DNA from 2 places in the Streptomyces sp. NPDC005374 genome. Region 2 is predicted to be linked to the other one. Evidence: riboswitches for the same ligand, from Rfam matches in the RefSeq annotation. Region 2 holds a riboswitch; the other holds the start of a gene.
What was found. Region 2 has a riboswitch for ZMP and ZTP ahead of ACFYRX_RS06105 (bifunctional 5,10-methylenetetrahydrofolate dehydrogenase/5,10-methenyltetrahydrofolate cyclohydrolase). Riboswitches for the same ligand answer to the same signal wherever they lie in the genome.
Positions count from the first base shown of each region.

Region 1: another riboswitch for ZMP and ZTP. It lies ahead of ACFYRX_RS03210 (glycine hydroxymethyltransferase); the one in region 2 lies ahead of ACFYRX_RS06105 (bifunctional 5,10-methylenetetrahydrofolate dehydrogenase/5,10-methenyltetrahydrofolate cyclohydrolase).

Region 1 is NZ_JBIAKA010000001.1:667,834-683,181, reverse strand. Features, by position in the region: gene ACFYRX_RS03250 (aminotransferase class IV) at 67-807, opposite strand; gene ACFYRX_RS03245 (FAD-dependent oxidoreductase) at 879-2,057, opposite strand; gene ACFYRX_RS03240 (AMP-binding protein) at 2,054-3,616, opposite strand; gene ACFYRX_RS03235 (benzoate-CoA ligase family protein) at 3,697-5,301, opposite strand; gene pabB (aminodeoxychorismate synthase component I) at 5,298-7,580, opposite strand; gene ACFYRX_RS03225 (antibiotic biosynthesis monooxygenase) at 7,610-8,188, opposite strand; gene ACFYRX_RS03220 (hypothetical protein) at 8,427-9,263, opposite strand; gene ACFYRX_RS03215 (LLM class flavin-dependent oxidoreductase) at 9,631-10,482, shown strand; ZMP/ZTP riboswitch at 10,593-10,682, shown strand; gene ACFYRX_RS03210 (glycine hydroxymethyltransferase) at 10,724-12,175, shown strand; gene ACFYRX_RS03205 (hypothetical protein) at 12,239-12,988, opposite strand; gene ACFYRX_RS03200 (hypothetical protein) at 13,041-13,712, opposite strand; gene ACFYRX_RS03195 (hypothetical protein) at 13,874-14,785, opposite strand; gene ACFYRX_RS03190 (RNA polymerase sigma factor) at 14,778-15,338, opposite strand.
Region 2 is NZ_JBIAKA010000002.1:123,304-138,651, forward strand. Features, by position in the region: gene ACFYRX_RS06035 (ABC transporter ATP-binding protein) at 1-189, shown strand, start outside; gene ACFYRX_RS06040 ((2Fe-2S)-binding protein) at 200-907, opposite strand; gene ACFYRX_RS06045 (hypothetical protein) at 889-1,032, opposite strand; gene ACFYRX_RS06050 (FecCD family ABC transporter permease) at 1,220-2,212, shown strand; gene ACFYRX_RS06055 (FecCD family ABC transporter permease) at 2,209-3,207, shown strand; gene ACFYRX_RS06060 (ABC transporter ATP-binding protein) at 3,348-4,187, shown strand; gene ACFYRX_RS06065 (ABC transporter substrate-binding protein) at 4,233-5,261, shown strand; gene ACFYRX_RS06070 (acetyl-CoA carboxylase biotin carboxylase subunit family protein) at 5,518-6,690, shown strand; gene ACFYRX_RS06075 (IucA/IucC family protein) at 6,687-8,465, shown strand; gene ACFYRX_RS06080 (MFS transporter) at 8,462-9,661, shown strand; gene ACFYRX_RS06085 (IucA/IucC family protein) at 9,661-11,358, shown strand; gene ACFYRX_RS06090 (type III PLP-dependent enzyme) at 11,355-12,536, shown strand; gene ACFYRX_RS06095 (hypothetical protein) at 12,612-12,908, opposite strand; gene ACFYRX_RS06100 (nuclear transport factor 2 family protein) at 13,083-13,448, shown strand; ZMP/ZTP riboswitch at 13,606-13,688, shown strand; gene ACFYRX_RS06105 (bifunctional 5,10-methylenetetrahydrofolate dehydrogenase/5,10-methenyltetrahydrofolate cyclohydrolase) at 13,711-14,559, shown strand; gene ACFYRX_RS06110 (glycosyltransferase) at 14,698-15,348, shown strand, end outside.

The DNA of each region.
Region 1 (15,348 bases), on a different contig from region 2:
CCGCGTCCTGTTCGACGCGGCGCATTTTCATCGGTGTATTTCCATCGGTATTTCCGTCGAGGGAATTCAGTAGCTCGGCAGCGGCTCCATGATGTCGTCCAGCCACGCCCGCCATTCCGGGGCGCGTCTCGCAGGCGCCGCCCGCAGCGGCCCGCCGGCCCATTCCGTCACCGGTCGGATTCCGTGCAGTGCGTTCACCAGCCACACCTCACGGCCGTCCAGCTCGGCCACGGTCCGCTCGCGGTGGGCGACGGTGATGCCGTCGCGCCGGGCCCGCTCCTGAACGAGGGCGACGGTCACTCCGGGCAGGACCGGCAGCCGGGGCGGGGGAAGACACAGGGTGTCGTCCTCCCACCACAGCACGCTGGCCGTGGCCGCCTCCAGCACGGTGCCGGAGGGCGCGACCAGCACCGCCTCCTCCGCGCCCTGTCCGGACGCGCGCTCGCGTACCCGGGCGAGGGTGGGGAGGTCCGGTCCCTTGCGCCGGGGCACGGTCCGCGGATCGGACTGGCCCGCCGCCCAGACCCGAACGCCGGCCCCGAGCGGCGGCGCGTGCCGCAGTAGCAGCCGCAACTCCAGCGAACGGGGCGCGAGTTCGACCCTCGGGAACCACTCGCCCGTGCGCGGCAGCGTGCCGGTCATGTCCCGCCAGAACTCCAGCAGCCGGCGCAACGGTGGTCCGCCCACCTCGCCGCAGGACCTCAGGAACCGCTCCCGGTGCCGTTCGAGACCGCGCACCCTGCCGTCCCGTACCAGCCAGGAATCCGCGACCAGCAGGGGTGCCGTCGGCTCCGTGGACGGGGTCATCCCCCGACTCGGTGACCATGCCAACAGGCCCTCCGCGACGACCGGTTGTGTCACAGCCGTTCCTTTCTCCCTCAGTACTTGCCGCCGGCGTTCACCGGCGCTCCGTGCCGTGGACCGTACGGCGCGTGCTCCAGCCACGACCCGCACCACGGCAGCACGGGTGCGAGCGCCGCCGCCGCCCGCTGTCCGGCCCGGACGATCCGGCGCCGGGGCCGCAGATGGTCCAACGCGGCACCGGCGGCGGCACTGTTGAACAGCGCGGCGGACCGCCGTACGTCTGCGAACGCCTCGACCGTCCCGGCCGTTCCACCGGCGATCGCCTCCGCCGCTGCCACCGCGTCCGCGATGCCGCTGTTCATGCCGCGCGCGCCGAACGGCGGGAAGAGGTGCGCGGCCTCCCCGACGAGCAGCACCCGCCGGTGCCGATCGGTGAACGAGGCCGCCACCTTGCGCAGGAAGCGGTACGTCGACACCCACAGGATCCGCTCGCCGTACCCCTCGCCCACGACCCCCGGCAGCCAACGCCGTACGGCCTCCTCGGTCCCGAACTCCTCCTCCGGATCGCCGTCCCGGCACTGCAGGTCCACCTGGAAGCCCCCGGTGAACGGCACCCGCATCACACTGCGCCCGCCGACACCCGGATGCTCGTAGTGGAAGACCCGCTCCAGCGGCAGCCCGGCACCGGGGGCATCGGCCACGTCGACGACCACGTGGAAGCCCTCGCCCCGCTCGCCCTCCATGGCGATGCCCAGCACGCCCCGGACGGCGGACCGGGCGCCGTCGGCGGCCACGGCGTACGCGCAGCTCCACTCCCGTCCGTCCCCGCAGGTCAGCCGGACTCCGGTCGCCGTCGCGCGGACGTCCAGCACCCGCGCCTCCCACTCGAACTCCACGCCCGCCCGCTCGCACGCGGCCCGCAGAAAGCGTTCGGTGTCGACCTGGCGCAGGCTGGTGAAGGGCGGTGGGCCCGGCTTCGGCGGATGGGTGCGGGAGTACACCTCGCGCCCCCGGTACAGGGTCCGCCGGGTCTGCCAGGTCCGCCCGTACGAGGTGATCTCGTCGGCCAGCCCCGGCAGCATCCCGTCGAGCAGCGCGAGGGTCTCCCGGTGCACGAACAGGGCCCGGCTGCCCGGCCGTTCACGGTCCCGCGGATCCGCCTCCAGCAGCACGACGGGCAGTCCCCGCGCCCGCAGCGCGAGCGCCGCCGACAGGCCCACGGGCCCGGCACCGACCACCACCACCGGTGTCACGCGCGCGCACCCTCGGCCAGCATCCGGGTGATCTCGACCCGCTTCACCTTCCAGGTCGCCGTCATCGGCAGCTCCTCGAACCGCCACTGCCGGGGCTCGGCCATCGCCGGCAGATCGGCCGTCGCGTCCCGCCAGCGCTCCGGGTCCAGCGGCTGTTCCCCGCGCACGCACACCACCGGCACCGGCTCCCGGTTGGCGCCCGGCACGATGACCACCTCCCGCAGCTCCTCCAGCCGCTCCATCAGGGTGTCCTCGACCTCCAGGTTGCTGTGCACGGAGTCGATCCGGTCGATCTCCCGGTCGATCAGGTGCAGGCCGCCGAGACGGCTTCGGTAGCCCATGTCGCCCATCTCCCACCAGCCGTCGTGGAGTTGACGGTCGTAGCGGTCCTGCATGCCGAGATAGGTGAGGATGCGGCCCCTGGTCCGGGCCTCGATCCGCCCGGTCCGGCCCGCCGGGACGGGCCGCCCGTCGGGCCCGGTGACCCGCACACGCGTGAAGCCTGGTATCCCGATCCCGACCCGCCGCCCGTCCGCGCGTGCGGCACTGCGCCGGGTGAACCACTGGAAGGCGACCGGCCCCGTCTCGCTCTGCCCGTACAACTGGATGAGCCAGGGCGTACGGCGTTTCGAGGCGTCCAGCAGCCGCCGTACCGTGCGCGGATGGATCGCGTCGAACGTCGAGCCGTACGACCGCACCCGCGACAGCGGCGCCCCGGGCGCGTCGGCCAACTCCTCCCACAGCACGAAGGTGTTGGGGTGCGTCTCCACGATGCCGGGCCGGTGTCTGGTGAGGAGCGGTCCCACGGCGGCCGGGTCCGGGTCGGTGATCAGCACCAGCGGGCTGCCGAAGTGCAGCAGGACGCCGAGCAGATGGTAGAAGCGCGAGTGCACGAACGACATGTGCAGCGCCGCCGTCTCCCCACGCGTCGGCCAGCCCATCGCCTTCTGCGGAACGAGCCGGTTCCACATGGTGTTCGCGCAGTGCACGGCCAGCTTGGGAAGGCCGGTGGTACCCGAACTGTGGGTGATCAGGGCCGGTTCACGCGGATGCAGGCGCACAGCGGGCGGGGGTTCGGCGCCGGAGTATTTCGACAGGGGCTCGGCTCCCGGCCCGTCGTCCACGGAGAGGACCTGTCGCACCCGGAGCCCGACGCCCTGGAGCGGCCCCTCCAGCTTGGCCCGGTCCGTCACCAGCCACGGCTGCCTGAGCCGCTCGACCAGCTCCCCGACCACCTCACCGGCCAGACCGGGGGAGAGCAGCACCGGCACCGCGCCGATACGGGAGACCGCGCAGGTCAGCAGCACGATGTCGACGTTGTCCGTCTTGTGTACGACGACCTGCTCCGAGGGCCGTACGCCCGCCTCCCACAGCTGTCCGGACAGCTCCTCGACGACGTCCGCCAGCGCCGGGTAGGTGAGGTCGACCCCGAGGGCGGGATGGGTGTCCAGGGGCTGGTCCAGGGTGACGAAGACGGCGCCGTGCCGGTCGGCCGCCCGGCGGAACACCGGGCCCAGGTAGAACCCCCGGTCGGCGAAGGGAGGTTGCTGCTCTCGCATGGGGCCGTTCCTTTCTGCGGTGCGTCTGCGGTTCTTGCGCGGTGCGTCTTCTGCGTTCTTGTGGGGTGTTCTCGCCGTGGTCACCAGGCGCCTCCGCGGACCAGATGGCGACGGAGCTTGCCGGTGGGGGTGCGGGGGAGGGACGGGACGAGGCTGACGCTTCTGGGCACCTTGTAGGCGGCCAGGTGCTCGCGGGCGAGCCGCAGGAGGTCCTCCTGGAGGCACTGGAGAACGGTGCCGTCCTGGGCCGCGGGTACGACGAACGCCCGCAGCCGGCTCACCCCGGCCCCGTCGGTGACGGCCACGACCGCGACCTCCTTCACCGCCGGGTGGGTGCGCAGTACGGCCTCGACCTCCAGCGGGGAGACGCTGATGCCCCCGACCATCTCCATGTCGTCGGCGCGGCCCAAATGCCGGTAGGTGCCGTCGGGTTCGCGGACCGCCCGGTCATGGGTGGCCAGCCAGCCGCGGACCAGGGTGCGGGCGGTCTCGTCGGGCCGGTTCAGGTAACCGGGGGTCACCGTCGGTCCGCGCACCCACAGCTCGCCCTCCGTTCCGTCCGGAACCGGTGTGCCCGCGCGGTCACGCAGCTCCACCTCGAAGCCGGGCACGGGACGGCCGACGGTGCCGGGCCGGTTGTGGTCGAAGCTGTTGGCGCAGAAGGCGTGACCTGCTTCGGTGGAGCCGATCTGCTCCAGCACCGGCGCGCCGAGCAGCTCCGTGACCCGCCCGCCGAGCTCCTCCGGCAGTCCCTCACCGGCCGACACCGCGGCCCGCACCGAGGCGAAGCAGGCCTCGTGCCCACGGCCCCGGTCGGCCACCAGCGCGGCGTACGCGGACGGCACCGAGTAGAGCAGCGTCACCCGGTGCCGGACCACGAGCTCGTCCACGGCGGCCGGGGTGGGGCGCCGGTCCACCAGCACCGCGGACGAGCCGGAGAACAACGGGAAGACGAACGCGTTCCCGAATCCGTAGGCGAAGTACAGCTTCGACACCGACAGGGCCACGTCGTCCCCGGTGATCCGCAGCAGCCGCCTGCCGATCAGGTCGTGGTACGCCTTCGGATCGCTGTGCGTGTGCACGACCCCCTTGGGCCGGCCTGTCGTACCGGACGTGTACTGCACGTAGAGCGGGCTGTGCGCGTCGACCGGGTGGGCGGGGGCCGGCGCGGCGGAGGAGGTGAGTGCGAGCAACTGGTCGGCACCGAGCCGGGCCCGGTCGGTGAACCGGTCCTCGAGTCCCGGTCCTGTCACACACAGCGCGGCCCCGGTGTCCGCTGCCATGAACGCGTGGTCCGCCGCGGGGAGTTCGGGGTTGACGAGAACGGCGACCGCCCCAAGACGCGCGATGCCGAGGAAGGCCGTCACCCACGCGATCCCGTCCGGCAGCGCCAGCACCACCCGGTCGCCCGGCTCGACGCCATGACCGGCGAGCACGGTGGCCGCCCTGGCCGCGAGCGCGTGCACCTCGCCGTGGGTCCAGGCCCGGTGGCCCTGATGGAATGCGGGCCGGTCGACCCAGCCACGCCGCTCGGCGAGATCGGCCAGCTGGGCGGCAAGGTTGCCGGGTGCGTCGAAGCCGGCCGGTGACGGCGAAGGAGACGGTGAGGGAAGTGGTGAGGGAGACGGCGCAGGAGGCGGTGACAGAGACGGGGGCGGTGGCGGCATGGTTCGCGGAATCGTCATCGGGCCGGCTCCTCAGTGGCGGTATGTCCCCCGCGGACCCTCTGCTGCTGTCGTTGCTCCGCTGTCCGGTCTGCGGTGTGCAGATGCAGCGCTCTCATCTGGGCCGCCGTCTTCAGCAGCATCTCGTCGTACTCGGCGTCCGGATCGGAGTCGAGGACGATGGCGCCCCCGGCGCCCAGGTGCATCAGCCCGTCGGCGAAGACGGCCGTGCGGATCACGATGTTGAGATCCGCGCCCCCTCCGCACCCCAGGTATCCGAGGGCGCCGGAGTAGACACCGCGGGCCTCGGTCTCCAGGGAGTCGATGATCTCCAGCGTGCGCAGTTTCGGCGCCCCGGTCATCGAGCCGCCCGGAAAACAGGCGCGCACACAGTCCACCGCGTCGATCCCCTCGCGCAGCCGCCCCTCCACGGTCGAGACGAGCTGGTGCACGGTCGCGTACGTCTCCGTGGCCATCAGCCGTGTCACCCGCACGGACCCGGTCCGGCATACCCGCCCCAGGTCGTTGCGGAGCAGGTCGACGATCATCAGGTTCTCGGCGCGCGTCTTGGGGTCCGCCGCGAGCGCGTCCCGCAGCCGGGCGTCCTCCTCCGGCCCTGCCCCACGCGGCGCGGTGCCCTTGATGGGCCGGGCCTCGGCGACCCCGTCCCCGGTGATCCGCAGGAACCGCTCCGGCGAGGAACCTGCCACATCGACGTCCCCGAACCTCAGAAACGCCGCGTAGGGCGCCGGATTGACGCGCCGCAGCGTCCGGTAGAACTCGTATGCGTCCGGCGGGGCGGGTAACCGCGCCGCGTTCGTCAGACAGATCTCATAGCTCGTACCCGCCCGCAGTTCACGCGCGCAGGACTCGATGTCGGCGAGATAGGCCGCCCGGTCCCGCACCAGCCACGGCTCGGCGGCGCCGAGATCTAGCGCGGACCGCGCGGACACCGTCTGCCGAGCGGACGACGCCGTACGGCCGGGCAACGCCGTACCGCCCGACGACGCCCCACCGCCGAACATCGGCGCACCGTCGGGCAAGGGGTTCCCGTCGGGCTCGGTGGCGACGAAGGTCAGTTGGGCCAGCGCGCCCTCCAGCCAGTCCTCGGCCTCCAGCGCGGCCTGCGGGGTGTCCTCGGCCAGACAGACCGCGTAGGTGAACCTCTTCAGATGGTCCACGGCTATCAGCCGGTCGGCGAACAGCCAGCAGGCGTCCGGCACTTCGGAGGTGTGCCGGTTCGGAGAACCGCAGTCGGCCTTCGTCTCGTAGCCGAAGTAGCCGACGTAGCCCCCGGTGAAGTCGAAGGGCAGTCCTGAACCGTCCACCCGACGGCTCGTCAACTGCCGTCCGAGATAGTCGAAGACACTCGCCGCGACTTTTCGCGTCGGCCGCCCTTCCCGCTCGATCTCGCACCGGCCGCTCTCGACGTCGTAGCGGACGAACTCCGCGAGCGGACCACTGTCGTCACCGAAGAACGAGAACCGTGACCGCCCCTCCTCGACCAGAGCGCTGTCCAGCCAGAACGCCCGCGGCGACGCCGCGTACATCCGGGTGAACGCGGCCTCCGTGTCGACTGCGCCGGCGATGCGCCGGGTGTGCAGCCGGTAGGCGGGGGTGGCTCGCCGAGGGCGCGGAATGATCGACGCGGACCGGGGGACCGCCGCCTCGGTCGGGGGCACGGCGGTGTTCTTCGTCCGTGTCCTGCGGGCCCGTTCCGCCGTGAGGTTGCGGAAGTTGACGAGCATGCGGTGGCCGTAGTCGGTGAGCACGGACTCCGGATGGAACTGCACGCCCCACAGCGGCCGACTGCGGTGTCTGAGCCCCATCAGCACCCCGTCCTCGGCCCAGGCGGTGGCCTCGAGCGTCTCCGGGAGCGGCTCGGACACGGCCAGCGAGTGGTAGCGGACCGCGGTGAAGTCCTGTGGCAGACCTCGGAACAGCTCCCGTCCGTCGTGCCGGACCGTCGACAGATGCCCGTGCCGCGGCTCCGGCGCGGCACCCACCAGGCCCCCCTCCCCGAGAGCGATGCCCTGGTGTCCAAGGCAGACGCCCAGTACGGGGATGGACGACTCGGCGAGCACGGCGGTACTCAGACCGAAGTCCCGCGGTTCGGCCGGGTGTCCCGGTCCGGGCGACACCACGACATTGTCGAATTCCGCGAGATATTCCCCGAGATCGGGAATCGCATCGACAGCGTCATTGAGGACCACTACCGGTTCCTCGCCGTTGACCTCGGCGAGCAGCTGGAACAGGTTGTACGTGTACGAGTCGTAATTGTCGATGAGCAGGGTCTTCACCCGCCCACCTCCCTCGGTTCGTTCCGGACCTATGCGGTCCGTCTTTTGTGCCGTCCGCGGAGGGCCTGGAGCGGCGGATACAGCCATTTCTTGAAGAAACGCTGAAGCCGGGGCATGAGGATCCAGGTGACGAGAGCCGTCACACACAGGCACAGCAGAAGTGTGCGGACAAGCGGATTGAGTCCGCCGAGATAAGGAAGAACGATCAGGTTGAACAAGAGCACCGGCGGAAAGACCGCGCTCATGTTCACGAACCACAGCTTCCATTTCGCCGGCGGGGTGGGCGCTTTCGGCAGGGCGGTCTGGGAGTCGAACCACAGCTTGGAGCCCCGCACGCTCCTGCGCTCCGTCTGCTGGGCGAAGTCCATCGCCCGGCGGTGCCACTGTGTCCGAGCGGCCGAATCCTCCCAGGCCCGGGCCGTTCCCTCGCTGGCGAACCGATAGACCACATGCCACTCCGCCTCTCGGTCGACAAGGACGCCACCCCCCAGGAAGCCCGGCTGCTGCGAACTCGCGGCCAGCATGGCCCACCCCCACGAGTGGAAGTCGGCCTCACGGCCCGGCACCACGTGATAGGCCACGGTGACGGTGACGGGATTGCTGCTCACACCACCCAGTACGCAATGTCTTCACATCACGTTCAAATATTCAACGATGTTTTTCGAGTGCCTTGATCGGTGTCCGGAACGTGGCTCTTTATCGGACTTTCGGTCGCCTTGGTGTGCTCTGTCGAGCTGTATCAGGAGTGGCATTTCCGAAATCCAGTGCGGCTATTTACAAAAGGAAGTCGGACGTCGCCGGAAGTCGCCAGGAAGTCGTCGGCTTGAATCCGCGTGGAAAGAACCGTCACTCCACCTCGGCCGGAGCCTCCCCGAACCTGGCCAGCGCCAAAGCCCCCGCGACGGCCACGGCGAAGCCCAGCACCGCCACCCATGCCAGCCCCTCCCGGGTGCGGTCTCCGAGCCACACCACCCCCACCAGCGCGGGCCCGATCGTCTCCCCGATCACCATCCCCGCGGTCGCCGTGGTCACCGACCCCCGCTGCAGTGCCGAGGTGAGTGACAGGAAGGCCGCACTTCCGCCCACGAGCAGCGCATAGGCCGCCGGGTTGGCCAACAGGTCCGACGGGGCAAGCGAGTCGATCAGCCGTACCGCCACCTCGACCACGCCGAACCCGAACCCCGCACCCAGTCCGAGCGCCAACGCCCGCCCCCGCTCCGGGAGTTTCCCGCCCAGGAGCGCCAGCCCCAGCACGGCCAAGGACGTCCCGAGCATCGCGTACCTCAGAGCCGTCGGCCCGCCCCGGTCTCCTTCGGTCCCGGACGCGATCCCCAGCAGCGCCATCCCTGCGCACACCACCCCGACCGCGCCCCACTCGCTTCCGCTCAGCCGAACCCGCAGCAGCCGCGCCGAGACAACCGCGGTCACCGCGAGGCTCGACGCGAGCGCCGCGCCGACGGCGTAGATCGGGACCGACCGCAACGCGGCGATCTGCAGCAGGAACCCCACGCCGTCCAGCGCCAGCCCCGCCAGATACCGCCACTGCCGAACCGCTCGCAGGAACAGCGTCACCGCGAACGCCGACCCCTCGTCGCCGCCGCCCGTGTCCGCTGCCCGCGCCGCCATCGCCTGCAACACGGTGGCCGTCCCGAAGCAGACCGAGGCGCCGAGGGCGCACATCATTCCAAAGAGCACAAAGCGACCTTAGGGCAGGAGCTGAGGGGCGGGCTGATCCAGGACGAGCTCTTACTGATCTCTAGCTGTTCGCCCGACATGCGTACACCAGGCCCCTGTTGACGAACCTACTCGCCGGCCCTCGACGTGATGGGCCCCGAGGTCGCCTCCGAGACACCGACTCCGGGAGCGTGCCGAAAACGCTTTGCCGCACCCGGCTTCGGCGCGTTACGTTCCTCGCACTCTGAAGCAGACGCTCTCTGGAACCATTGCCGCAGAACGGGAGCAGGTCCGCGCACAGCGCGCGGCGCCACGGAGGGGCGGCACCGGATCCGGCCGACCGGCGGATCCCGTACGCCCTCCGGAGGACACTCCCATGAACATCGGCCTCGGCCTCCCCGTCGACGATCCCGCCCAGTTGCTCACCTGGGCCCGGCGCGCCGACGCGGGCCCCTTCAGTACCCTCGGCCTGCTCGACCGCCTCGTGTACGACAATCCCGAACCCCTCATCACCCTCGCGGCTCTCGCCGGCGCCACGTCCCGCATCCGCGTCCAGACCGAAGTGCTTCTCGCGCCCCTGCACAACACCGCCCTGCTCGCCAAGCAGACAGCGACCCTCGACCGCCTCTCGGGCGGCCGCTTCACGCTCGGCATCGGGGTCGGTGGCCGCGAGGACGACTGCCTGGCCGCCGGCATCGATCTTCACCGCCGAGGCCGCCGCCTCGACGAGCAGATGACCCTGCTGCGCCGCACCTGGTCCGGCGAGCCCTACGGCGAAGGCGTCGGCCCCATCGGCCCCGCCCCCGCCACCCCCGGCGGTCCGGAGGTCCTGTTCGGAGGCTTCGCCCCTGCTGCCCTCGAACGGGTAGGCCGCTTCGGCGACGGTTTCCTCGGCGCCGCCCTGCCGCCCTCCTTCATGGCCAACCTGTTCCGCGACGCCGAAGCAGCCTGGCAGAAGCACGACCGCCCAGGCCGCCCACGCCTGGTCGCCCAGGCGAACGTCGCCCTCGGCCCGGACGACACCCTGGACCGGGCCCGCGGCAACCTCCGCGACTACTACGCCTTCAGCGACCACGTCGCCTACATGGAGGGCGGCCTGCTCACCACCCCGGGACAGATCCGCGACGCCACCGACGCCTACTTCGGAATCGGCGCCGACGAGGTGATGCTCTACTGCTGGGCCTCCGACCCCGACCAGCTCGACCGCCTCGCCGACCTGCTGTTCTGACGTCGTACTCCGCCACCGCTTCGGGGCCCGGGACCAGTGGCCGGGCCTCGAAGCCGTCGCTCGCATGGTGGACGTCGCACGGGAGTCGTTCGCCCCGGCCGGTAGGCTGGCCGACAGGCCGTGACTGGCGCGCTGGGATGGGACGGACCATCGGGGAGCGGCCTGTGAGTGACCAAGTGCCGTGCGCCTGGGCCGAACCGTGATCCGTGACCGCCACAAGCCACGCAGCCCGGAGGCCGCCATGTCAGAGCAGCAGCCCCTGTCCACCGAATCCACTGCCTTCCGTGCCGCCCTCGACGTGATCCGCGCCGTTGAGCCGCGCGTCGCCGACGCCATCGGCCAGGAGGTCCACGACCAGCGCGAGATGCTCAAGCTGATCGCCTCCGAGAACTACGCCTCCCCGGCCACCCTTCTCGCCATGGGCAACTGGTTCAGCGACAAGTACGCCGAGGGCACCGTCGGCCGCCGCTTCTACGCCGGCTGTCGCAACGTCGACACTGTCGAGTCCCTGGCCGCCGAGCACGCGCGGGAACTCTTCGGCGCCCGCCACGCCTATGTCCAGCCGCACTCCGGTATCGACGCCAACCTGGTCGCCTTCTGGTCCGTCCTCGCCCAGCGCGTCGAGGTCCCCGCTCTGGAGAAGGCCGGCGTCCGCCAGGTCAACGACCTCTCCGACGCCGACTGGGCCGAGCTCCGCCAGGCCTTCGGCAACCAGCGCATGCTCGGCATGTCGCTGGACGCCGGCGGACACCTCACCCACGGCTTCCGCCCGAACATCTCCGGCAAGATGTTCGACCAGCGCTCCTACGGCACGGATGCCACCACCGGTCTCGTCGACTACGAGGCCCTGCGTGTCTCGGCCCGTGAGTTCAAGCCGCTGATCATCGTCGCCGGCTACTCGGCCTACCCGCGTCTGGTCAACTTCCGGATCATGCGCGAGATCGCCGACGAGGTCGGCGCCACGCTCATGGTCGACATGGCCCACTTCGCCGGCCTCGTCGCCGGCAAGGTCCTCATCGGCGACTTCGACCCGGTCCCGCACGCCCAGATCGTCACCACCACCACCCACAAGTCCCTGCGCGGCCCACGCGGCGGCATGGTGCTGTGCGACGACTCCCTCAAGGATCAGGTCGACCGCGGTTGCCCGATGGTCCTCGGCGGCCCGCTCCCGCATGTCATGGCCGCCAAGGCCGTGGCCCTCGCCGAGGCCCGTCAGCCCTCCTTCCAGGACTACGCCCAGCGCATCGTCGACAACTCCCGCGCTCTGGCCGAGGGCCTGATGCGTCGCGGCGCCACTCTGATCACCGGCGGCACCGACAACCATCTCAACCTGATCGACGTCGCCTCCTCCTACGGCCTCACCGGCCGCCAGGCCGAGGCAGCCCTGCTCGAATCGGGCATCGTCACCAACCGCAACGCCATCCCGGCCGACCCCAACGGCGCCTGGTACACCTCCGGCATCCGCATCGGCACCCCCGCTCTGACCACCCGTGGCCTCGGCACCGCCGAGATGGACGAGGTCGCCGGACTCATCGACCGCGTCCTCACCACCACGGAGTCCGGCACGACCAAGTCGGGTGCGCCCTCCAAGGCCCAGCACGTTCTCGACCCGAAGGTCGCGGACGAGATCTCCCACCGGGCCACCGACCTCGTGGCGGGCTTCCCTCTCTACCCGGAGGTCGACCTCGGCTGAACCACGGCCCCGGCGATGCCGAGCGGCACATCACGCTCTTGAGTTGTCAAGGACCGGTGACTTCTAGAGATCGATGAGTTCCTGTCGTGGCTCCTCCCGCGGCGGTCCGGCTCCCGGCCGGGCCGCCGCGCGGCGTATCAGCCGCGTGCCGCCTGCCCCTGCCGCGAACCCCACGGCGAGCCCCGGCACCGCCCACCAGGCCCCGTGCGCCAGGCCCCTGGGCTCGTCGGCACCCTCGACCTCGCCGCCGGCTCCGTGCTTCCCCTCCCTGGCACCGCCCAACAGCCCGGCCCGGTCCAGCCGATCGAAGTCCGCCCGCGGCGCCCGGTGCCAGCGGATGTCGTCGTCCTCCTGCTCCGGCGCCGGATCCGTGCGCACCCACGGTGTGCCGTCCCCGGCCAGGAACAGTTGGTCCTCCCGCTCCACAGCCACATCACCACCCGGCGCCGCGTTCGTCTGCGGCCAGCCACCGACACCCGTCAGCCCCCACACCACGGTGATCCGCACCGGCGGATACCGGCCCTTCTCCCAGGCATCCGGCACCCGCTCCGTGCCCGTGTACGTCGGCTGAAGCAACTGCCACAGACGAGCGAAGCACGGCTCGTCGGAACGCACGGCCTTCGTCCGGCCCGAGCCACCGGTGACGACCATGGCCAGGTCGGGCTTGTCGAGGCCCGCCTCCCGCATCGGCAGCGCCGCCGCGTCAGCTGTCGGCACCCAGAACACGCTCACCGCCGCCGCCACAGGCGCGAGCACCGCCAACACCCCGCGCGGCCCGCGCCGCAGCCCTGTGTCTCTGCTTCGCACTGCCATCCCCCCTGATCGGCTCAGCCTGCTGTCTCAAGCTCCCGGGCACTTCACTTCGTCACACGTCACGCAGTTCCTGCCGCGGCCCCCGCTCCCGGCGTAGGCGGTCCCACGGCCCCCGCATCACGAACGACCGCAGCGCCAGGGCCAGTACGGCTCCGGCTGCCACACCAGGAAGCGCCCACCACCACCCGGTGCCGTCATCCGTAACTGAGGACGGACCGAGGGACGCAGGGGCCCGCGCCGCCTCCGTGTCCACTGCCCCCGCGGCGCTCCCCGCCTGCCGGCCAGGCGTCGGGAAGACGGCATCGCCCTCGGCGTAGACCGTGCCCATCACACCCAACTCCTTCAACAAGGAGCGCAGTTGGGCTGGGTTCTTGGGTTGGTGCCAGTCGCCGTTCACCGACTCCGGTACGTTCCCCGCCGTGCGTATCCACACCTGGTCCGAGCCGGCCAGCGGGAAGACCTCGTCCAGCCGCCACGGTGAGACGTCATGCAGCATCCATGTGACGTTGATCTGCCGGGCGGCGAGCAGATCCGCCTCGGACGGCTTGGTGCGGGCACCCGCACCCGGAGGGTCGAGCAGCCGCTGCAACTCTCCGAACTCCTCGTCGGAGTAGTAGCGCGACCCCGTCTCCCCGCTCTCCGGCGAGACCACGAGCACGCTCGTCGGCCCACCGGCCGACGCGAGGGGCGCATTCCACACGGTCAGGGCGAGCGCCGCCGCCAATGCGCCCAATCCTGCTGCCAGTTCACCGCATCGGTTCCTCCGGCCGCTCCCAAGGTCCTTCATGCCTACCCCCAACAGACGATCCCCGTGCGGCCCGTCCGCGAGCCGCGTGTCACTTCTGGTACACCGCCCGGCCCGATGGGGTTCCCACCTCACGCGCACTATTTCGGAGACGTCCCCGCGCCCGAATCCGTCGGCTCGCCGAGGGACTTCGCGATCTCCACCGCGCTCGTCCTGGACGCCACGCCCTCCAGCCGCAGTGTCACGTCCGGCAGATCCAGGACACCCGGCCTGTGCATCCACAGCAGTGTCGGCCCGGCGGTCCGCTCCTCGCGGGTGTGAGGGGAGCCGTCCGCGTCCACCAGCCAGAAGTTGAGCAGGTGGGGCCGCGGAAACCACAGAGCGATGTCCGCGGCGCCACCCTGGTCCGGGGAGTCCCCGCTCAGCGAGAGCCACTCCGGCTGCTCCTGCACGGTCTTGGTGAAGCCGATGTCCAACCGGGCCGGATACTCGTCCAGCCGGATGGTGTCCCCACGCTTCCGCCAGCACAGGCTCACCAGAAACCGCCCCTGCGGCTCGGCTGTCACCGTCACCACGTCCGGTGTGCCGAGCGTCGCCGGCACCAGCGGCTCGAACCCCGCCCGCCGCTCGGCCTGCGCGAGCGACACCGAGCGTCCGCAGCCGGGCACCTCGGTACCCGGTGAGGGCACCGCCGACGGGTCGTACCGCACCTCGACACCGCCGAAGTCGAACCAGTCCAGGACCGCCGCCCGCACCGGAGGCGTGAGCGCGAGGACCGCCAGCAACCCGCACAGCGTCGCGGTCAGCGAACGCCACCGCACCCGCGTCCAGCGACGCATGGCCCGCAGCCGGTCACCCGGTCCCGGAGCCCGGGTCGCCGGGACCGGCAGTCGCTCGGCGAGTATCTGCTCCAGCACCCGCTCCACCATCGACTCGGACCCCCCGGCACCCGGTGCGTCCAGTGAACGCCCGAGCGCCCGCAGCTCCTCGGGCAGCCGGGACGCACGCGCAGACGTGCTGTCGGCGCCCTCGTCGCCGTAGGACTCACTCACGCTCATCACCCCCTTTCCGAGGCTCGAAATCCGGCAGCAGTTTCTCCAGCCTGCGCAGCGCGCGGTTCAGCCGGGACTTCACCGTCCCCCGCGGCCAGCCCAGGGCCTGGGCCGTCTCGGACTCGTCCATCTCCAGCAGATAGCGGTAGGTGACGACCAGACGATGCTCCTCGCTCAGCTTCTCCAGCGCGGATTGCAGCGCGGTGCGGCGCTCTATCTCCACGGCCGCCACGGCCGGGTCCGCCGATTCCGGTATCAGCGGCTCGGCCTCCGCGAAGGCCGCCTCGCGGCCGGCGAGCGTGCGCTGGCGCGCGGCCGTCCGCACCGTGTTCCTCGTCTCATTGGCCACGATCGACAGAAGCCACGGCTTGAACGCCGAGCCCTCCTTGAAGCGGCCCAGCGCGCAGTAGGCCTTGACGAAGGCCTGCTGCACCACGTCCTCCGCGTCCGCTCCCGCCCCGAGCACGGCGGCCGCCCGCAGCGCGATACCCGTATGGGCCCGCACCAGCTCCGCGTACGCCTCCGGGTCTCCGGCGCGTACGCGTGCGATCACCGCGGCCTCA
Region 2 (15,348 bases):
GCCGATGTGGCGCGTACGACGACGGTGCTGGTCGTGGCCCATCGGTTGTCCACGGTGACGATGGCCGACCGGATCGTCGTCATGGACGCGGGGCGGGTGCGGGCGGTGGGGACGCATCAGGAGTTGGTCGCCGGGGATCCGCTGTACGCGGAGCTGGCGGCGACACAGTTCCTCGCCACCGCCGGGTGAGGTCGCGCGCTCACTCTCCCAGCCTCCGCAGGCGCTCGGCATCTCCCGTCCGCGGGCACGTCACGCAGGCCTCCGCCGGGCGGATCGCGTAGAACATGCAGCAGCCCGTGCGGGTACGGGTGGTGTACCGGCGGCCGTCCTCGTCCACCAGGCGGCGGAAGTCCGCTCCGGCCGGGTACGGGGGCACGGCGATCGGCAGCACCTCCGTGGCCGCCCGTACCGCCGCGGCCTCCTGGCCCAGCATCCGGCCCAGGTACCAGATGCCGGACACCAGATCGTCACCGACCATGCCCCACAGGGCTCGTGAGCGGCGGCGTGCGACCGGGCCGATCGCGGCCAGCAGCGGGCGCATGTGATCGGCCACGGCCATCCGCAACCGGGCCCGCAGGTCGTCCTCCCGGGGGAGCACCAGCACGCCGGGAAGCACGGCCAGCGGGTCGCCGGGCAGGCACGCGAGTTCGGAGCCCGGCGTGATGGCGTACGTCCCCGCGGCGAGGTCCAGACGCAGGTCCGCGGGGCGGATCCGAGGCACTCTCCGGTCGAGGAACCAGGCGCCCCCCATCAGTACGCCGACGGTCCAGGCGTAGTCGTGCAGTACGCGGGAGGCGGCGACGGACGGTCGCACCCGCACACCGTGACGAGCGTGGATCCGGAACGCTTCGGCCTCGACCAGGGCGTCGAGCACGTTCCGGTCACCGGTCAGCTCGGCGGCCGGCACACCCGTGCGGGCCGTCCCTCGACGCGCACGGTCAACGCCTCGCAGGTGTCGGCCAGCCGCCGGTAGACGTCGCCGAGCGCATGGGCGACCCCGTTGTCCGGCTGGGTCTTCAGGGCCAGGGACATCGGCACTCCTGCACAGAGAATCCACAGAGAAACACATAGGTAAGCCTCACCTTACCTCTAGGATGCGAGAGGGCGATCAAGGTATTCGCATGTCAAAGCCTTCGCACAGACGGTTGAAAAGTAAAGCAAGGCTAACCTAAGCTCACGGCTCGTGACTGCGACCCAACGGGGCGTACCTGCCACAGGTGTGCCCTTCCGTGCCCTCCGGCACATTCCCCTGTTCCTCGTCGGCCTCGGCGCCCTGGCGCTCTGCGCCGCGCTGAGCCTCGCGCTCGGTGCGCGCTCGGTGCCGTTGTCCACGGTGGCGGCCGCCCTGTTCGGCGACGCCCACGGGCGGGACGCGCTCGTGGTGACCGGGCTGCGCCTGCCGCGCACCGTCATCGGCCTCGCGGTCGGCGCGGCGCTCGGCGTCGCCGGTGCCGTTGCGCAGGCAATCACCCGCAATCCCCTCGCATCCCCCACGACCCTCGGCATCAACGCGGGCGCCGGATTCGCGGTGGTCGTCGCGATCTTCGCGCTGAAGCTCGACAGCCCCGTCCAGTACGTGTGGTTCGCGTTCGCCGGCGCGGCGGGTGCCGCCCTGTTCGCCCAGGCGCTGGCCCGCCGCTCCGGGGACATCGACCCCGTACGGCTCGCTCTCGGCGGCACCGTGCTCCAACTCGTCCTGCTGTCCTGGACGTCGGCGGTGATGCTGCTGAACCAGCGCACCCTGGACGAGGCCCGCTTCTGGCTGGCCGGATCGCTGGCCGGCCGGGATCTCGACGTCCTGTGGCCCGTGCTGCCGGCCCTCGTGCTGGGTCTTGTGATCGCCCTGGCCCTCTCCCCCGCCCTCAACGCCCTTGCCCTGGGGGACGATTCGGCCCAGTCGCTGGGCATGCCGGTGGGCCGGATCCGGCTGGCGGGCGGCATCGCGGTCGTCCTGCTCGCCGGTTCCGCGGTCGCCGTGGCCGGACCGGTCGCCTTCATCGGACTCGCCGCACCCCATCTCGTACGACCGCTCCTCGGCGGCGACCACCGGCTGCTGGTGCCCGGCTGTCTGATCGCGGGGCCCCTGCTGCTGCTCTCGGCGGATGTGCTGGGCCGGTTGGTGATCCGCCCCTCGGAGCTGGAGGTCGGCATCGTGACCGCGTTCCTGGGCGCGCCGCTGCTGGCGCTGCTGGCCCGGAAGGTGGCCCGATGAGCAACAGGACCCTGGTCTGCGCGGGCGTCGGTCTCGTGACCCTGTTCGCCCTGCTCACCCTCTCCCTGACGACAGGCGAGATGAGCATCCCCGCGCCCACCGCGCTGCGTGCCCTGGCCGGACTCGGAGACGCGGGGGACGTGCTGGTGGTGCAGCAGTTCCGGGCGCCCCGGTCGGTGGCCGCGGTCGTCGCCGGGGCCGGGCTGGGCGCGGCGGGCTGCGTGCTGCAACGGCTCTTCCGCAATCCGCTCGCGTCCCCCGACGTCATGGGTGTCACCGGCGGGGCCTCCCTGGGCGCGGTCGCGCTGATCGCCGCCGGTGCCTCGCAGACCCTGATCCCCCTCGGCGCGCTGGGCGGCGGTCTGCTCGCCGCGCTGCTCCTCGGCGTGTTCGCCTGGCGATCCGGACTCGCCGTGACCCGGCTGGTGCTCACCGGGCTCGCCGTCCAGGCGGGTCTGGCGGCCGCCGTGAACCTGATGATCGTGCGTTTCCCCGCCGAACTCGCCGGCTCCGCGCTCCAGTGGACCACCGGTTCGGTGTACGGCCGTACCTGGACGCAGGTGTGGGGAGCGGGTGGCGCCATGGTGCTCGCGCTGGCCGTCGCCCTCGTCCTGCACCGCAGGCTCGCGGTACTGGACCTGGGGGACGAGTCGGCGGGCGCCCTCGGTCTCCACACCTCCACCGCCCGCCTCCAACTGCTGCTCGTCGCCGTCGTGCTGGCGTCGCTGGCCGCCGCGCTCGCCGGTCCGGTGACGTTCGTGGCACTCGCCGTCCCACACATCGTGCGGTTCGTGACCGGGCCGCCGACCGCCGCGTCCCTGGCGCTCGCCTCCCTCACCGGTGCGGTGCTGCTGCTCGCCTCCGACCTGGTGGTGCAGCACCTGCTGCCGGTGGAGGGACTGCCGGTCGGCGCGGTCACCGCCACACTCGGCGCGCCCTGGCTGCTGGTGCTGATGTTCCGCCAGAGCTCGCCCGTCCAGAGGAGCCACGCATGACGGACGCAGCGCAGCGCAGGGGGATCACCGGATCGGAACCGACGGCGAGGGCCGCGGACGAGTCGCGGGTGAGCGCCGTACAGGAGCCGCGGACGACCGCCCCGGAAGGTCCGCAGGTACCCGCCGCAGAAGACCGGCAGATGCACGCCGCAGAGGAGTCACAGGTGTCCGCTCCCAACCAGCTGTCCACCCGGTCCCTGGACCTGCGCTACGGCGACCGGCTCGTCGTGGGCGGCCTCGACCTGACCCTGCCCGGCGGCGCGGTCACCGCGATCGTCGGCCCCAACGCCTGTGGGAAGTCGACCCTGTTGCGCGGGCTGAGCCGTCTGCTCGCGCCGGCCGCCGGCAGTGTCACGCTCGACGGCGCCGACATCCACCGGATGTCCGCCCGCGCGCTGGCCCTGAGGATGGGGCTGCTGCCGCAGCAGCCGGTCACGCCCGAGGCGATCACCGTCGAGGCGCTGGTACGCCTCGGCCGGTATCCGCACCAGCGACTGCTGAGCCCCTGGTCGAAGTCCGACCAGAACGCCGTCGACGAGGCCCTGGAGCGGACCGGTACCGCGGACCTGCGCGACCAGCCGGTCGACCGGCTCTCCGGAGGGCAGCGTCAACGCGCCTGGATCGCGCTGGCGTTGGCGCAGGACACCGAGCTGCTCCTGCTCGACGAGCCCACCACCTTCCTCGATCTGCGCCACCAGCTCGACGTCCTGGACCTGGTGGCGGCCCTGCACGCCGAGGCGAACCGCACCGTCGTGATGGTGCTGCACGACCTCGGACAGGCCGCCCGCTACGCGGACCACATGGTGGTCCTCCACCACGGCCGGCTGGCCGCCGCCGGCGCCCCGGCCGACATCCTCGACGCGGATCTCGTCAGATCCGTGTTCGACGTGGAGTGCCGGGTGATTCCCGACCCGGAGACCGGCACCCCGCTGGTCGTCCCCAGAAGCAGTGCGGCGCGCCGCCCGGCCGCGTCCGCCTGACCACCACGACGAACCCGACCACACGACAAGAAGGACCGACCCCCCATGCTCAAGCGCTCTCCCCTGCCCGGAATCAGCGGCATCGGCCGGCTGTTGGCCGTGCTGCTCGCCGTCCTGCTCGGTACGGCCGCCCTGGCCGCCTGCGGCAGCGAGGACTCCTCGGACGACTCGACGCCCGCCAAGGCCGCCGCGGCGTCGTCCGGTTTCCCCCGCACGCTCAAGACCGTCATGGGCGACGTGAAGATCCCGTCCCGGCCGAAGCGGGTCGTCGTCCTCGACACCGGTGAGCTGGACGACGTCACCCTGCTCGGCATCGACCCGGTCGGCGCGGTCGCCCCGCACTTCAAGACCGAGGGCGGCTTCCCGACGTATCTGAAGGGTGAACTCGGCGGCACCGCGGACGTCGGCCCGCTTCTGGAGCCCAACCTGGAGAAGATCGCCTCGCTCAGGCCCGACCTGATCCTTTCGTCCAAGGTCCGCCACGAGGCCGTCTACGACAAGCTCAGCGCCATCGCCCCGACCGTCTTCACCGAGACGACCGGCGGTGTCTGGAAGCAGAACCTGAAGGTGCACGCCGAGGCGCTCGGTCTGGAGAAGGAGGCCGCGGCCAAGGTCAAGGAGTACGAGACGCAGGCCAAGGCGCTCGGTGCGGCGATCAGGAAGAAGGACGGCGGCACCATGCCGACCGCGTCCGTGGTCCGTTTCATCGCCGGTCCGACCCGGCTGTACCAGTCCAACTCCTACAGCGGTGTCGTCCTGGACGACATCGGCCTCGAGCGGCCCAAGTCCCAGGTCTCCGACGACCCCGAGGTCACGATGAAGGACGTCAGCCCGGAGCAGATCGACCAGGCGGACGCCGACCTGATCTTCGTCACCACCGCCGACACCCCGGACAAGACCCAGCAGAAGCAGGTCACCTCCAACCCGGTGTGGAAGTCCCTGTCCGCCGTCAGGGACGGCAAGGTCTTCGAGGTCCCGGACGAGACCTGGATGTCCGGCATCGGCGTCCAGGCCGCCGAGCAGATGCTCGCCGACGTGGCCAGGGCCACCGGCGTGCAGCTCCCGAAGAAGTAGCTCCCGCCGACCGGGGCGGGGCCGCGACCACGAACGCGGCCCCCCCCCCCCCCCCCCCCCCCCCGGGGGGGGCCCCCCCCCCCCCCGCCGCGGTTACCGCGGGCCCCCGCCCCCCCTCTTTTGGCCGCCGGGGGGGCCCCGCCCCCGCGGGGGCCCCCCCCCGGGCGCGCCCCCCCCCCCGGGGGGGGGGGGCCCCCCCCCCCCCCCCCCCCCCCCCCCCGACCCCCCACCCACTAGCGGAAGTTGCCCATCGGCCATGCGTCTGTACCTGCTCGCCCTGAACCCGACCGACTCCGTCACCGAGGGCTTCCTGCCCGCGGCCGCCCGACTGGGCCTGGACGTCACCGTCCTGACCGACCGGCCCGAGGCCCACCGCCTCGTATACCCGGGGACCGAGATCCTGGAGTGCGACGTCCGGGACTTCCGGGCCGTGATCAGCCGGATCTCCACCCACCACCGTGCCGACGCCGTCTTCACCAACAGCGACCACCTCCAGACCCAGGCCGCCCTCGCCGCCGCCTACTTCGGGCTGCCCGGCAAGGACTGGCGGGCCACCCTGCGCACCAAGGACAAGGCCGAGATGCGCAGACATCTCGCCGCCTCGGACGTGGACGTCGTCCGGTCCGTCGAGATCACGGAGCCCGTGGCGCCCGACGTCCCCTACCCGTGCGTCCTCAAGCCCCGCGAGGGCGTGGCCAGCGAGGACGTCGTCCTCGTCGACGGTCCCGAGGACCTCGTCATCCGCGCCAAGGAGATCCTCGACCGGCGCCCCGGGACCGTGCTGGTCGTCGAGGAGTACCTCCCCGGCGAGCTCCACACCCTGGAGACCCTCGGCGACGGCCGGATCCGCCACGTCCTGGGCGGCTTCCACACCGAGCTGTCGCCACCGCCGTACTTCATCGAGGAACGCCTCACCTTCGTTCCCGCCCACCCCGAGTCGGTCCAGGCACAGGTGCTCGCCCAACTCGACGCCCTGGGTGTGGGGTTCGGCGCCTGTCACACCGAGTTCGTGGTGCACGCGGGGCGGGCGCGGATCATCGAGGTCAACTACCGCGCCATCGGCGACCAGTGCGACCTGCTGCTGGCCCGGCTGCTGGACGTCCCGCTGTTCGAGCACATCCTCCGCACCCACCTGGGCGAGCCGCTCCCGGCCGATCTGGATGTCCGCCGTGACGGTGCCGCCCGGCTCGAGTACCCGTGCGCCGACCGTGCCGGAACCCTCACCGAAGCTCCCGCGGCCACGGAACTCACCGTCGAGGGCGTGCATCTGACGTACCGTCCGCTCCGGCAGCCCGGCGAGCGGCACCCCCTGTACCGCACCAACCGCGACTACCTGGGAGTCCTGCGGGCCACCGGCACCGACCAGCCCACGGTGGACCGGGTCACGGCGGACTTCCTGGCCGCACAGCGCTGGGAGATCCGGCCGTGACCGCGCCCACGAGAACGGACACCGGTACGGCCGGACCGCCCGCCCGCGGGGTCACGGAATCCCATGCGGCCAGGCCGGACGTCTGCGAGGCCGAGCTCCTCACCCGTGTGCTGAGCGCCCTCCTGCGCGAGGACGTGGTCGGACTGCGCACCCGCGGCACCCTCATGCACCGCGAGGACGGCGCGTGGCTGCGGCTGGCGGGCCCCGAGGGCGACGCGCTGCTGCTGCCCGTCGCGGAGGACGGTTTCCAGTGCGAGTACGCCGCCCGGCTGCCGCTCCTGCTGCGCGAGCCGGAAGGCACGGAACTGCGGACCTGCGAGAGCGTGCTCGACGCGCTGAGTGCGCTTGCCGAGCCCGAGGACCGGGGCGGTTTCGAAGCGTTCGCCGAGGAGTGCCGTCAGACACTGGAGACGATGCGGCTGCACGCCGGGACCCGGGCGGAGACGGCCCGGCGGCTGACCGCACGGTACGGCGCCGACCCGGCCCGCTGGACGGGCCTCGCCGCCGGCCTGGCGTACGACACCCTCGCCGCCCGGATCGACCACCCCGTCTATCCGACCGCGCGCGGCCGCTCCGGACTCACACAGGAACAACTGCGCTCCTACGCCCCCGAGTTCCACCCCCGCTTCGCCCTGCGCTGGCTCGCCCTGCCACGCGAGGCCGTCGCCCTGACGGGCCCGCTCCCCAAGTGGTGGCCGACCCCCGCCGAACTCGGTCTGCCCGAGGCGCAGGACACCCATGTGACCCTGCCGGTCCACCCGTTGACCGTCGGCGCCCCACTCGAAGAGGCGCTGCGCGCCACCGGCCTGGCGGACCGCGCGCTGCTCGCCGAACGGGCGTACCTGGACGTCGTGCCGACGCTGTCCATGCGTACCGTCGCGGTCGCCTCGGATCCGGCCGTGCACCTGAAACTCCCGCTGTCCACAGCCACGTTGGGTCTGCGCAACAAACGCTCCATCAAGCCCGGCACGCTGGTCGACGGTGCGGCGGGACAGCGCCTGCTGGAGACGGCCGCTGCTCGTGAGCACCGGTTCCGGGCCATGGTCCTGCACGCCGACGAGAGCACGTACGCCCACGCGGGCCACGATCTGCTCGCCGTCCTGTGCCGTCGCTACCCGTCCGGTCTCGACGGGGCGGCGATCGTACCGCTGGCGGCGCTCCTCGCTCCGGCCCCCGACGGACGGCTGGTCGTCGACCACCTGGCCGACCGCTACTTCGGCGGCGATCCGCTCGCCCTCCTGGACGCCTTCCTGACGCTGCTCTTCGACTGGCAGACCACCCTGTTCGGGCTCGGCGTCGCGCTGGAGTCGCATCAGCAGAACATCTCGCTGGTACTGCGGCCCAGAAGCCTCCGGCTGCTGTTCAAGGACAACGACGGCCCCCGCGTCAACACCGCGCGCCTCCAGGACGTACTGCCCGGCCCCTGGGGCTTCGACGACGCCCGCACCTTCACCGCACAGGACGGCCCGGTCGCCGACCTGTTCACCACCATCACGGTCCATCTGTGCGCCGGGGCCTACGCGTTCGGACTCCCCGAGCACCGCCCGAAGCTGCTCGACCTCATACGTGAGCGGCTGACCGAAGCCGTGGACCGGCTCGGCGGGGACGCGGGCGACGTCCTGCGGGCCCGTGTGCTGGAGGCACCGCGGCTTCCGGTGAAGGCGATGGTCTCGGCCGGGACGCTGCTGTCCAAGGAGCGTTCGGGCGCCGCCGACGTCAACAAGCACTACACGTCGGGCCCCAACTACCTGCTGCGCGAAGGAGGTACGGCATGAGCGGCGCCGCCCTGCGCGTCCCGCGCCCGGTGTTGGGCCGCAGCCAGGTGCCCGCGGTCGCCGGCTGCTACTTCGTCGCGTCCTTCGCGGCGCTCGGGCTGCCGCCGTATCTCACGGAGATCCTGCCGGAGCTGGGCGACCGGCACGCCCGCTGGGCAGGTGTCCTGTATGTCGTCCCGACGGTGTTCGGCGCGCTGTTCGCCCCGCTGTGGGGGCGGCTCGCCGACCGGTACGGCCGCAAACGGCTGCTGCTGCGCGCCCAGTTGGGGCTCACCCTGTCCTTCCTGCTGGCCGGCTGGGCCGACTCGCTGGTCACGTTCACGCTGGCGTTGGTCCTCCAGGGCATCCTGGGCGGCACGTTCGCCGCGTCCAACGGCTATCTGGGTGCCGCTCTGGAAGGCCCGGCCCTGTCCAGGGCGCTCACCCTGATGCAGGGAAGTGCCCGGGCGGCGCTGGTCCTCGCACCGATCGTGGTGGGCTCGCTGTCCGGCTGGCTGTCCCCGCACCGCCAGTACGCGCTGCTCGCCGTACTGCCGCTCACCGCCGCGCTGTTGCTGGCCGCCCTGCCCGAACCAGTGCCCGCTCGGGCGACCTCGGACAGGTCCGAGCCGGTTGCCGGCGACACGGCACCGCCGGTGTCGTTGAGGACCCTGTACGCCCTGGAGTTCGCGTTCGTGTTCTCCACCGTCGTGTCCTTCCCCTATCTGATCGCCTTCGTCGACGAGCGGCTGCCCGGCACGTCACCGCTGCTGTCCGGCGTCCTGTTCGCCCTGCCCCACCTGGTCTATCTGGTGTCGGCGCTCGCCGTGCACGCCGCCTTCCGGGACCGCCCGCGCACCGGGATCGCGCTCGGCTTCGCCTGCATCGCGCTCGGTCTCGCCGGACACGGGCCGGCCGGTTCGCCGGCCGCGCTGATCGCCGTACGGTTGCTGCTCGGCGTGGGTCTCACGCTGGGCCTCGTATGCCTCCAGGTGCTGGCCGCCGACTGTGTGAAGGGCCGGGCGCCGGGCGGGCTGTTCGGCTCGCTGGAGTTCTTCTCCAAGGCCGGCGCGGTCGCCGCCGGGGTGGCCGCGGCCGTGGGAAGTGCCCGCTTCGGCCCCGCCGCCCCCGTACTGACGGGCAGCGCCGCCGCCACGCTCACCGCCCTCGCGACCCTGCTTCCCCCGCTGAACCACCGCATCCGCTGGAGCCGTTGATGCCCTCGCTGACCCCCACACACCGGAGCACCGCGCTCCCCACCCCCGACGAGGCGGTCGCCCATACGCTCCTCAACTGCCTTCTGCGCGAGGTGTCTGGACCCGAACACCAGAGCGTCGTCGCCGACGGGCATCTGCTGCTCCGACTGCCCCGTCGTGGCGTGCTGTTGCGGGTCGCCCTGCGCCGCACCTCACTCCTCGGCGCCCATCGCTTCAGCGGTCCGGTGACCGAACAGTCGGACTCCGGCTGGTCGTCGGTCGGCTGGCGGCAGTTGGCCGCGTACACGCACGACGAGTTGTCGCTGCGCACGGGGGTGCGCAACGAGGAGTTCCTGGAGCAGGTCGCCTCCAGCCACGAGGCGATCTCCACCGCCCTGGCCACCAGGGGCGACAGCGCGGAGGACCCCTACCTCGCCTCGGAGCAGTCGCTGCTGTTCGGCCACCGCTTCCACCCGACCCCCAAGGCGCGGACCGGTGAACCGCGGTCCTGGGCGGCATACGCGCCGGAGGTCGGTGCGGCCTTCCCGCTGCGTCACCTCGCGGTCCGCGAGCACCTGATCGCCGAGGAGTCCGCCGCACCCTGGGCCGGCGCCGCGCTGGACGGACAGCGCGCCGACGTCCCGGACGGCTACCGGCTGCTGCCGGCCCATCCCTGGCAGTACGAGTCCCTCCGCGAGCACCCGGCGCTGCGCGCGGCGCTCGACCGCGGGGACGTGATCGACCTCGGCCCGGGCGGGCGGCCCTTCGCGGCCACCGCGTCGGTGCGCACCCTGTACGACGGCGAGACCTTCCTGAAGTTCAGCCTGAACGTGCGGATCACCAACTGCCTGCGCAAGAACAGCAGTTATGAGCTGTCCGGCGCGGTCGCCCTCACCCGAGCGCTCGCCCCCGCACTGACCGATCTCGCCGAACGCTTCCCCGGCAGCGCGGTCCTGCGCGAGCCCGCCTACCGCACCCTGGCCCTGCCGGGACCGGACGGCATCCCGGACCGCGCGCTGTTCGAGGGCTTCGGTGTCATCGTCCGCGAGGGTCTGCCCCGGCGGCTCGCCCCGGCCACCACCGCCCTGCTGGCCGCCGCCGTCGCCGACGAGTACCCGACCGGGACCGCCCACATCTCCCACCTCCTGAAGCACACGGACCCGGTCGTCTGGTGGTCGGCCTACCTCGACCTGCTCCTGCCGCCCGTCCTGGCCGCCTACTTCGACCACGGACTCGTCCTGGAACCCCATCTCCAGAACGTCCTGGTCTGCGTGGACGCCGACGGCATGCCCGCGCAGGTCCTCTTCCGCGACCTGGAGGGCACCAAGCTGCTCCCCGAACACCACGAGGACGCCCTCGCCGCCCTGCCGCCCGAGGTCGCGGGCCCGATGACGTACGACGCCCGGCGCGGCTGGGACCGGGTGGTGTACTGCCTGCTGGTCAACCACGTCGCCGAGCTGCTCGCCGCCCTCGCCGACCTGCACCCGCACACGGAGGCCGCGCTGTGGGCCCGCGTGCGGGACACCCTGCGGGCCTACGCCGACCGGCACGGCTGCCCGCCCCCGCTGGCCGCCCTGCTCGCCGGGGTCCCGCTGCCCGCCAAGGCCAATCTGCTCACCCGCTGGGAGCGCAGATCCGACCGGGAGGCGGGCTATGTGCGGCTGCCGTCGCCACTGGCCGAGGACATCCTGAACGACGCGACCGGAAGCGACCGATGACCGCCCTCACCGACCACGTACGCTCCCTCGACAGTGCCGAACTTCCCGCCTACGTCTATGACTTGGCGGGCCTGCGGGCCCATGCGGCCACCGTGCGGGAGGCGTTGCCCGAGCGGGTCGAGGTGTACTACGCCGCCAAGGCCAACCCGGAGCCGGAGATCCTCCACGCGCTCGGGCCCTACGTCGACGGCTACGAGGTCGCCTCAGGGGGTGAACTCGCCCATGTCGCGGGGGCGGTGCCGGGCCGGCCCCTCGCGTTCGGCGGCCCGGGCAAGACGCCGGACGAGGTGAGGGCCGCGCTGGAACGGGGAGTCGAGCGCTTCCACGTCGAGAGCGGGTACGAGCTGCGCATGCTGGCCGAGCTGGCGCGACGCGTCGCACCGGGACGGCGGGTGGCGGTGCTGCCGCGCGTCAACCTCCCTGTGCCCGAAGGGTCGTTGGCGGGGAGTTCGCTGGCGATGGGCGGTCGTCCGACACCCTTCGGCATGGATCCCGACCGGGCGCGCGATGCCGTGGTGGCCCTCACCGACGGCACGTATCCGCACCTCCGGCTGCTGGGCGTGCACGCTCACCTGGCCAGCGGCCTGGAGGCCACGGAAGCGCTGCGTGTCGCCGGATCCGTCGTGTCCTGGGCCACCGGCCTGGGTGTGCCGCTCGCCGAGGTCGACGTCGGCGGCGGCATGAGTGTCGACTACGGCGACCCGCGACGCCGGTTCGACTGGACGGCGTACGGCGAGGGGCTCGCCCGGCTGGCGGAGGCGCACCCCGGGCTCACGCTGCGCATCGAGCCGGGGCGGGCGCTGACGGCGTACTGCGGCTGGTACGCGACCGAGGTGCTGGACGTGAAGCACAGTCACGGCGAGGAGTTCGCCGTGGTCCGGGGCGGCACCCACCATCTGCGGACCCCGGCGACGAAGGGCCACGACCAGCCCTGCTCGGTGCTGCCCGTGGACGCATGGCCGCATCCCTGGGCGCGTCCCGTGGCCGGCGGCGAGCGGGTCACCCTGGCCGGACAGCTGTGCACTCCCAAGGACGCGCTGGCCCGCCGGGTGCCGGCGGCCGGGCTGCGGGCGGGTGACCGGGTGGTGTTCTCGATGGCCGGGGCCTACGCGTGGAACATCTCGCACCATGACTTCCTGATGCATCCCCGGCCGGGATTCCACTTCCTGGACGCGTGAGGCGGACGTCTGGGCGAAGACGCGTCGAGGGCCGCCCGGCGATCCGGGCGGCCCTCGGTGTGCGTACGGCAGCGGTCAGGCCTCGACCGCGGGCAGCAGCCCGGTGACGGGGGCGGCGAGGTCAGTGACCTGGTGCAGCTCGTTGAGCTTGTACAGGTCGTTGGCCTTGTTCAGCTGCGCGGAGACCCTCGGCATCTCGGCCTTGTGCTCCGCGGGGATGTCGCTGACCGCGAGCGAGTCGAGCATGGCGATCGGGCTGAGCGGGCTCGCTTCCGGGGCGGCCGCGTCGGCCGCGTTCGCGAGGGGGGCGGCGAGTCCGGTGACACCGACGGCGAGACCGACGGCGGCGACGATACGTCGAGTTGAGATCATGTTGTCAGCAACGTCCCCGGGCCCCTGGCGGACACGGCCCTCCGGCTACGCTCACTCGTCAGGCGGAGCGCCCGGACTGCGCTTGCCGTGACCGCCGGGGCGGAGGAGTCTCGTAGGAAAGAGGCCCGACGCGGCCCGCTCCTCGTCGGGCCGCGGCCCTCGAAGGAGGTCACCATGGGCACTGCGGCACGCTCCGGCTTCGACATCGACGCACTGCGCCGGGGCATCGAAGGACACACTGCGGCGACTCTTCTGTCGCTCTACGCGGACGACGCCGAGATACGCGTCGTGGACCGCAACAGCCAGCCCAGCCACCCGATGGTGCTGCACGGCAGGGACGAGATCAGCGCGATGCTCGACGACGTGTACAGCCGCGACATGACGCACAAGCTCGAACAGTGCGTCGTCGACGGCGACCACGTCGCCTTCAGCGAGTCGTGCCAGTACTCCGACGGGGTACGCGTCCTGTCCGAGTCGATGCTGACCCTGCGGGGCGGCATGATCGCCGAGCAGACCTTGATACAGGCGTGGGACGAGTAGCGGGAAAGGTGTCGAGGGTCCAGATCGTGATCCGGCTGATGTGGACCTTCTCGGCGGGAACGACGGCGGGTCGGACCCGCGCCTGCCGCCGGCCGTCGTTCTCGCGCGTCCGGACGGGCAGCGACTCCTGACCGGCGTGGGACGTCGGTTAGTGTGATGTCCGGACCGTGACTGGCGCTGAGGTGGAGTACCACCGGGGAGCGGTCCGCTGTCCCGATGCCGTGCGCCTGGGCGATTCCTTCGATCGGCTCAGGAGTGGATCATGTCCCAGGCAGGACTCATGGACGGCACCGCGCTCGCCCGGCGCATCGGCGAGGTCACCGCCGAACGCGCGGCCGACCTCACCGCACGCACCGGGCAGGCCCCCTGCCTCGCCACGGTACTGGTCGGCGAGGACCCCGCGTCCGTCATCTACGTGCGCATGAAGCGCAACCGCTGCCGCTGGGCCGGCATCGAGTCCCGGCACGTGGAGCTGTCCGCGGCCACCACCACCGAGGAACTCGTCGACACCCTGCGCGCCCTGTCGGACGACCCCACCGTCCACGGCATCCTGCTCCAGCACCCGGTGGGCGCGCACATCGACGAGCGGGCGGCGTTCGAGGCGATCGCGCCGGAGAAGGACGTCGACGGCGTCACCTTCACCTCCTTCGCGACGATGAGCTTCGGCCTGCCGGGGTTCGTGTCCTGCACGCCGGGCGGGATCATGCGGCTGCTCGACGCGTACGACGTCGACCCGGCCGGCACACTGGCCGTTGTCGTGGGCCGCAGCGCGATCCTCGGCAAACCGGCCGGCATGCTGCTGCTCGCCCGCGACGCCACGGTGACCTACTGCCACTCCCGTACGGCGGACCTGTCGGCGGCGGTTCGGGAGGCGGACATCGTGGTCGCGGCGGTAGGGCGGCCACGGCTGATCCGGGGCCAGGACATCAAGCCGGGCGCGGTCGTGATCGACGCCGGGTACAACGCGGGGAACGTCGGAGACGTCGACTTCGACTCGGCGGTGGAGCGGGCCTCGCTGATCACGCCGGTGCCGGGCGGCGTCGGCCCGATGACCATCGCCACGCTGCTGGAGCAGACGGTGGAGGCCGCCGCCCGGCAGCTCGGGGTGTAGCGCGGGCGTCAGGACGGCGGACGACGGCGGCCCGGCCGCTCCTCCGATGCGGCCGGGGTGAACTGGCCGGATACCACGGGTCGTTCAGGCCCCGCGACGGGCTGCGGCGCCATACTGTCCGTCGTGCGGGTAGCGATCATGACAGCGGGCTCCCGGGGCGACGTGGCCCCGTTCACCGGGCTGGGACACGGTATGGCGCGGGCCGGGCACGAGGTCACCCTGGTCACCCACGGTCGTTTCGAGCCGCTCGCGGCCCGGGCCGGGATCGGATTCCACGCCCTGCCGGTCGATCCGCGGGCGGAGCTGGAGTCCTCGCGCGGGCGGGCCCTGCACCGCAGCACGACCGGCGTGGGCAAACTGGTGCGGGTGGTCGCGATGGCCCGGGCGCTGGCCGTCGAGATGACCGACGACCTGGTGGCCGCCGCCCGCGCCGCCGACGTGCTGCTGCTGTCCGGGTCGGTGGCCCCGCTGGGACACGCCGTCGCCGAGGGACTGGCGTTGCCCAGCCTGGGCCTCAACCTCCAACCTCTCGCGCCCACGAGGGAGTTCGCGCCGCCCATGCTGGGCACCGGCTCCTGGGGTGCGCTCGGCAACCGGATCGCCGGGGCGGGTCTGAACCTGGCCGTGGAGCAGGTCTTCGCCTCGGCCCTGCCTCCGGTGCGCGCACAGCTGGGGTTGCCGCCCCTGGGCACGGCCGCCGCGCTGCGGGCCCGGGAGCGACAGGGCTGGCCGGTGCTGCACGGATTCAGCCCACAGGTGGTCGCCCGGCCCCGTGACTGGCGGTGCGGG